One region of the Nocardioides zeae genome, then DNA from elsewhere that is predicted to be linked to it. Evidence: predicted binding sites of a transcription regulator. Region 1 holds the regulator's gene; each other region holds the start of a gene.
The links. The regulator LexA, encoded in region 1, represses DNA repair genes until DNA is damaged. The targets are predictions, from matches to a motif close to TCGAACANNTGTTCGA.
Positions count from the first base shown of each region.

Region 2: the regulator LexA is predicted to act here: its motif matches at 1,183-1,198, upstream of QE405_RS07085 (HNH endonuclease signature motif containing protein).
Region 3: the regulator LexA is predicted to act here: its motif matches at 1,071-1,086, upstream of QE405_RS19220 (HNH endonuclease signature motif containing protein).

Region 1 is NZ_JAUTAN010000001.1:12,245-14,507, reverse strand. Features, by position in the region: gene QE405_RS00050 (LysM peptidoglycan-binding domain-containing protein) at 96-488, opposite strand; gene lexA (transcriptional repressor LexA) at 835-1,578, shown strand; gene QE405_RS00040 (hypothetical protein) at 1,660-2,103, shown strand; gene QE405_RS00035 (fibronectin type III domain-containing protein) at 2,227-2,263, shown strand, end outside.
Region 2 is NZ_JAUTAN010000001.1:1,485,660-1,487,922, reverse strand. Features, by position in the region: gene QE405_RS07095 (DinB family protein) at 1-186, shown strand, start outside; gene QE405_RS07090 (aspartate/glutamate racemase family protein) at 215-907, shown strand; gene QE405_RS07085 (HNH endonuclease signature motif containing protein) at 1,212-2,263, shown strand, end outside.
Region 3 is NZ_JAUTAN010000001.1:4,060,569-4,062,831, forward strand. Features, by position in the region: gene QE405_RS19220 (HNH endonuclease signature motif containing protein) at 1-1,057, opposite strand, end outside; gene QE405_RS19225 (NAD(P)-dependent alcohol dehydrogenase) at 1,412-2,263, shown strand, end outside.

The sequences.
Region 1 (2,263 bases):
CGCCCCTCGCTCTCTTCCCCTGGTCCGGCAGGTCGGGGTCGAGTCGACCTGCCGGGATCGTGGGCGTCGCGGACCTGCCGCGACGCGGTGCGGCGTCAGCCGGCCGCGGGCACCTCGAGCTGGTCGCCGGCCATCAGCGCCCCGGAGCTCAGGTGGTTGATCGAGCGGATCTCGTCGATGACGTCCTGCACCGACTCGCCCGAACCGGCACGCGCCGCGGCGATGTCCCACAGCGTGTCGCCCGACTGGACGCGGATGGTCTCCGTCTGCCCGGCGGTCGACTCGTCGCTCGCGGCGGACACCGAGCCGAGGACGACGCCCAGGGCGAGCATGGCGACGAGACCGAGCACCAGCACCACCAGACGGCCGCGTCGCGTGAGGCGCAGCGAGCCCTGCGCCCGGGGAGCCGGGCGCGCCGGACGGACCGCGCGAACAGGACGGGCGGACCGGGTTGCCGGCAGCTGCGGGGCGAATGCGGTCGAGCTCATGGTGACCTCCTGGGGAAGTGTCGGGTCGTGACGAGCGATGTCTATCGACGGCCACCGACAGTTCTGGTCGGCGTCACCGCCGGACCCACCGTCGATCACACGTTCGATCGAACACCTGAGCGACACTAGAGCAGGTGTTCGATCGGATCAAGGGTGCGGTCGAACATTTCTTCGACGGCGTACCGACGGCGACACGGGACACGCCGGTCGAACAGATGTTTGAATCCGCACGGGTCCGACGACTAGCGTGCGGTCCGCGACGGTGTCCCGCCTGCAGCACGGCGCGGGGGCACCGAGCAGTCGACCGAGCGGCGAAGCGTCCGAGGGCGCGGAAAGAAGGACGGACATGGCGGCGACCAAGGACCCGGGCGACGACGCAGGGGTGACGGACGTGTCGGCGGTGCCGCAGCCCGGTGCGGGGCAGGCGCGCCTGACGCCGCGCCAGGCGCGCGTGCTCGCCGTCATCACGACCGCGCTCGACGAGCGGGGCTACCCGCCGAGCATGCGCGAGATCGGCGAGCAGGTCGGCCTCACCAGCTCGTCCTCGGTCGCCCACCAGCTCAAGGCGCTGGAGGAGAAGGGTTACCTCCGTCGCGACCCCAACCGCCCCCGGGCGATCCAGGTGGTCGGGCACGGCCTCGAGGTCGAGCGCGCGGCGCTCTCCAGCGCGGACGAGTCCGTCATCGACGAGACCGACATCGGCGAGGCGCGCCCCGCCGCGACGTACGTGCCGGTCGTCGGACGGATCGCGGCCGGCGGCCCGATCCTCGCGGAGCAGCGGGTCGAGGAGGTCTTCCCCCTCCCGCAGCAGCTCGTCGGGGACGGCACGCTCTACATGCTGGAGGTGTCCGGCGACTCGATGATCGACGCGGCGATCTGCGACGGCGACTACGTGGTGGTCCGCCAGCAGCCGACGGCCGAGAACGGCGAGATCGTCGCCGCGATGATCGACGGCGAGGCGACCGTGAAGACGTTCCAGCGCCGCAACGGGCAGGTCTGGCTCCTCCCCCACAACGAGGCGTACGACCCGATCGACGGCACCCACGCCACCATCCTCGGCAAGGTGACGGCGGTCCTCCGCCGCCTCTGATCCCGACTGCTCCGGGCCCGGTCGTCCCGGGCCCGGGGACGGCCGTAGGATCACGTCGAGGCCGTCCCCGAGGAGACCGCAATGCCGAGCGACACCCCGCGCTTCCCGGTGCTGGAGGCTGCCGACGGCTACCGGATCCGCGACGTGGACGCCCACGTCACCGCGCTGGTCGAGGAGATGCGTCGCGGCCGACGCACCGGCTTCCACCCCGGCCCCTTCGACCCCCGTCCGTTCCCGGCGGTGCACGACGCCCAGGTGTACGACGCGGGCGTCGTCGACGCCTGGATGGACCAGTGCTCCGCGGAGCTCGAGGCCCGGCGCCAGCACCCGTCCAACGGGGGCGGGTGGCAGGCCGGGGAGCCCTACGCGGGCGACCTCGACGACCCGCCGGAGCTCCGTGACACCGGCGTCCGGGACGACAGTACGCCCGACCACTTCGTCAGCAGCGTCCCGACCTGGGCCCGGGTCGTGGCCCTCGTGGTGATCGTCGCGCTCCTCGGCGCCTACGTGCTCTCCTTCTTCTGATCCGCGCGGGCCGCACGGATCAGGACGGCCCGCTCTCCGTCCCCACCCGTACAGCGCGGACCCGTCATCCCCAGGGCGACGGACCTGTGCCCGTCCGACGCCCCGGCGGGGTTGGATGGCCCCATGTCGCCCTTCCGCCTCCTCGTCGTCGTGGCCCTCG
Region 2 (2,263 bases), 1.5 Mb from region 1:
GAGGCCCTGGTGACCTCCGTCGACCTCGACGCCACCCAGCCGCTGCCGGAGGCGCCGTGGTTCGCGCCGGGGGAGCGGTGGAGCGCGCGGCGCACCTTCCTCCACGTGCTCGCCGAGACGGCGCAGCACGCGGGCCACGCGGACATCATCCGGGAGTCGATCGACGGGGCGAAGACGATGGGCTGATCCGCCGGGGCCTGCTCTACTGGGGCTCATGCGGATGATCGGGATGATCGGCGGGATGAGCTGGGAGTCGACGGCGGAGTACTACCGCCTCGCCAACGAGCTGGTGCGGGAGCGGCGGGGCGGTTTCCACTCGGCGCGCGTCGTGCTCACCTCCGTCGACTTCGCCGACGTCGAACGTCTGCAGATGGCCGGCGACTGGGAGGCCGCGGGGGAGCTGCTCGCCGTCGAGGCCCGGCGCCTCAGCGCGGCCGGCGCCGACCTCGTGGTCCTGTGCACCAACACCATGCACAAGGTCGCCGACGTCGTCGCGGCGGCCATCGACGTGCCGTTCCTCCACCTCGCCGACACCACCGCCGACGCGGTGCGCGAGGCCGGCGTGCGGCGCGTGGGCCTGCTCGGCACGCGCTTCACGATGGAGCAGGCGTTCTACCGCGACCGGCTGGCGGACCACGGGCTCGAGGTGCTCGTGCCCGACGAGGCCGGCCGCGACGTCGTGCACCGGGTGATCTACGACGAGCTCGTGCACGGGGTGGTCCGGCCGGAGTCGCGCGCGGCGTACGTCGCGGTGATGGCGGGTCTCGTCGAGCGCGGAGCCGAGGGCATCGTGCTCGGGTGCACCGAGATCGAGCTGCTGGTGGGCGCCGCGGACACGACCGTGCCCGTCTTCCCCACGACGCGCCTGCACGTCGAGGCCGCCGTCGCGGCAGCGCTGGGGGAGTAGGGCCGCGCGTCGAGTTGTCACGTACGCCGCGGCTCATGCGTCGAGGTGGGTCGTACTGCGCGGCGGGTGCGTCGAGTTGGGTCGTACGCCGCGGCGGGTGCGTCGAGTTGGGTCGTACGCCGCGGCGGGTGCGTCGAGTTGCATGAAGCGCGCGAGCTGGTCGCGCCGAGTTGTCACGTACGCCGCGGCGCGGGCGGGGAGGCGTCGCCGCGTAGGTGACAACTCGGCGCCGACCTCGGAATGGTCATCCACAGATCACCACGCAGAGGTGGCGTTCGCACACGTGTTCGATTAAAGTGGGATCATGGATCGGGGGACCCAGCACGCGGCGACTGCGTTGATCGACGCGGTCCGCGAGCGCACGACGGCGGCTCGCGTGGCGGAGGCGGCTGCGTTCGTCGCGGTGGGTGACTGGGCTTCTGCGCACACCTCGGACGAGGTGGTGGGTGACCCGATCACGGTGCTGGGCGAGTGGCACGACGAGTCCCATGCCGAGACGCTGGCGGGCGACCACTTCCTCGAGCTCGGTGGTCCCGGGGCACCGGTGGTGGCGGAGTTCTGCATCGGCGAGGTCGCGGCCGCCCGTGGGTGCTCGTTCGACGCCGCACGCCGGCTGGTCGGTGACGCGTTAGAGCTGCGCTACCGGCTCCCACGCGTGCACGCCCGTGTCGCGGCCGGTGAGGTCGATGTCTGGCGCGGACGCCGCATCGCGCAGAGCACGCGGACGCTGACCTTCGACGCGGCGGGGTTCGTGGATCGCCACATCGCGTACGTCGCGGCCAAGGCCACCGGTCCCGAGGTCGATCGACTGGTGGCCGAGGCGGCAGCCCGGTTCGACCCCGAGACCACCGAGGCCGAACGGGCCGAGGCCGACGGAGAGCGCCATCTGACGATCGAGCTGGGCGACGTCGCCTTCGCGGACCCGTTGACCGGGACACTGCGCGGCACCGTCGATGTCCACGGGACGCTGGACCTGGCTGATGCGCTCGACCTGGAACGCACCGTCGCGCACGTGGCCCGGCAGCTGGTCGACCTGGGCTGCGATCAGGCCCTCGACGTACGCCGCTCCATCGCCCTCGGTGAGATCGCGCGGCGCTGCAACGGCGTGGCGACGTTGGAGTACGACGAGGACCAGCCACCCACGCAGGCGCGGACTCGCCGCGAGGTGGTGCTGTTCGTGCACCTCGACGAGGCCGCGATCACCGGCACCCTCAACGGATTCGGTCCCGGGATCGACGCCTGCACCGGCAGGACCGGTATCGACCTCGCACGCCTCGACACCCCCGGCGCGCCTCGCGGCGCCGTCACGGTCGAGCAGGTCCAGGCCTGGTGCGCCGCACCGGACACCACCGTCGT
Region 3 (2,263 bases), 4.0 Mb from region 1:
CGGGGCTGGCGCACCAGGTCTGGACCTGCTCGACCGTCACCGCTCCACGCGGTGCGCCGGGGGTGTCGAGGCGGGCCAGGTCGATCCCGGTGGTGCCGGTGCAGGCGTCGATCCCCGGGCCGAATCCGTTGAGGGTGCCGGTGATCGCGGCTTGGTCGAGATGGACGAACAGCACGACCTCGCGCCGCGCCCGCTGGACCGGGCGTTGATCGCTCTCGGCGGACTCGTCGGCCGTGGCGTAGTCGAGGGTCGTGACGCCGTCGCAGCGTCGCGCGATCTCACCGAGGGCGATGGAGCGTCGTACGTCGAGGTCCTGATCGCACCCCAGGTCGACGAGGTGCCGGGCCACGTGCGCGACCGTCCGCTCGAGGTCGAGCGCGTCGGCAAGGTCGAGGGTGCCGTGGACGTCCACGGTGCCGCGCAGCGTGCCCGTGAGCGGGTCGGCGTAGTCCACGTCGCCGAGCTCGATGCTCAGGTGCCGTCCGCCGTCGGCCTCGGCCCGCTCGGCCTCGGTGGTCTCGGGGTCGAACCGCGCCGCAGCCTCGGCCACGAGCCGATCGACCTCGGGGCCGGTGGCCTTGTGCGCGACGTACGCGATGTGCCTGTCGACGAAGCTCGCCGCCTCGAACGTCAGCGTGCGCGTGGTCTGGGCGATCCGTCGTCCTCGCCAGACGTCGACCTCACCGGCAGCGATCCGGGCGTGGACACGCGGGAGCCGGTAGCGCAGCTCGACCGCATCCCCGACCAACCGCCGTGCGGCGTCGAACGAACAGCCACGGGCGGCGGCGACCTCGCCGATGCAGAACTCCGCCACCACCGGCGCCCCGGGGCCGCCGAGCTCGAGGAACTGATCCCCCGCCAGGGCCTCGGCGTCTCGTTCGTAGTGCCACTCACCCAGCACCGTGATCGGATCACCCACGACCTCCTCAGAGGTGTGCGCAGAAGCCCAGTCACCCACCGCCACGAACGCAGCCGCCTCCGCCACGCGAGCCGCCGTCGCGCGCTCGCGGACCGCGTCGATCAACGCGGTCGCTGTGGTGTGGGTCCCCCGATCCATGACCCCACTCTAGTCGAACACGCATTCGATCACCACCTCTTGGTGGTGACCTGTGGATGACCGACCCCCGCTGGCGCCGAGTTGTCACGTACGCAGCGACGACTCCCCGCCCCGCACCACGGCGTACATGACAACTCGACGCACCCGCCGCGCCGTCCGACCCAACTCGACGTCCCCGCCGCGGCGTTCAACCCACCTCGACGCCCACGCCGCGCCGTATAACCCACCTCGACGCGCCCGCCGCGCCGTCCAACCCAACTCGACGCGCCCCGTCAGTGCTCGGTGTGGAGCCGGGTTGTTCACTGGAGGGGTCGTGGGGAGCGCCCCCGCGACGTGCACCTCAGGAGAGAAACCTTGCCGCAGACCGTCGACGCCCTGGTCACCCCTGGCGCTGGCCAGCCGTTCGAGCGCTCCACCATCCAGCGCCGCGACCCCGGCCCGCACGACGTCGTCATCGACATCCACTACGCCGGCATCTGCCACTCCGACATCCACACCGCCCGCGAGGAGTGGGGTCCGGCGTCGTTCCCCCTCACCCCCGGCCACGAGATCGCCGGTGTCGTCGCGGCCGTCGGTGACTCCGTGACAACCCACGCCGTCGGCGACCGGGTCGGGGTCGGCTGCTTCGTCGACTCGTGCCGCGAGTGCGAGAACTGCAAGGCGGGGGAGGAGCAGTACTGCCTCCGCGGGGAGGTCGGCACCTACAACGCGCAGACCTACGACGGCGAGCAGACCCAGGGCGGCTACTCGCGCTCGATCGTCGTCGACGAGAACTACGTGCTCCGGATCCCCGAGGGCGTCGAGCTCGACGTCGCCGCCCCGCTGCTGTGCGCGGGCATCACGCTCTACTCGCCCTTGCACCACTGGGGGGCCGGCCCGGGCAAGCGCGTCGCCATCGTCGGCATGGGCGGCCTCGGCCACATGGGCGTGAAGATCGCGTCCGCCCTCGGTGCCGAGGTCACGGTGCTCAGCCAGACGCTCAGCAAGGAGGAGGACGGCCGCCGTCTCGGCGCCGACCACTTCTACGCGACGTCGGACAAGGACACCTTCAAGAAGCTCCGGGGCCACTTCGACCTCATCGTCAACACGGTGTCGGCGAACCTGCCCCTCGACCGCTACCTGTCGATGCTGCGGCTCGACGGCGCGATGGTGAACGTGGGCCTGCCCGAGGAGCCGGAGAACTTCCGCCCGTTCTCGCTCGCCGGC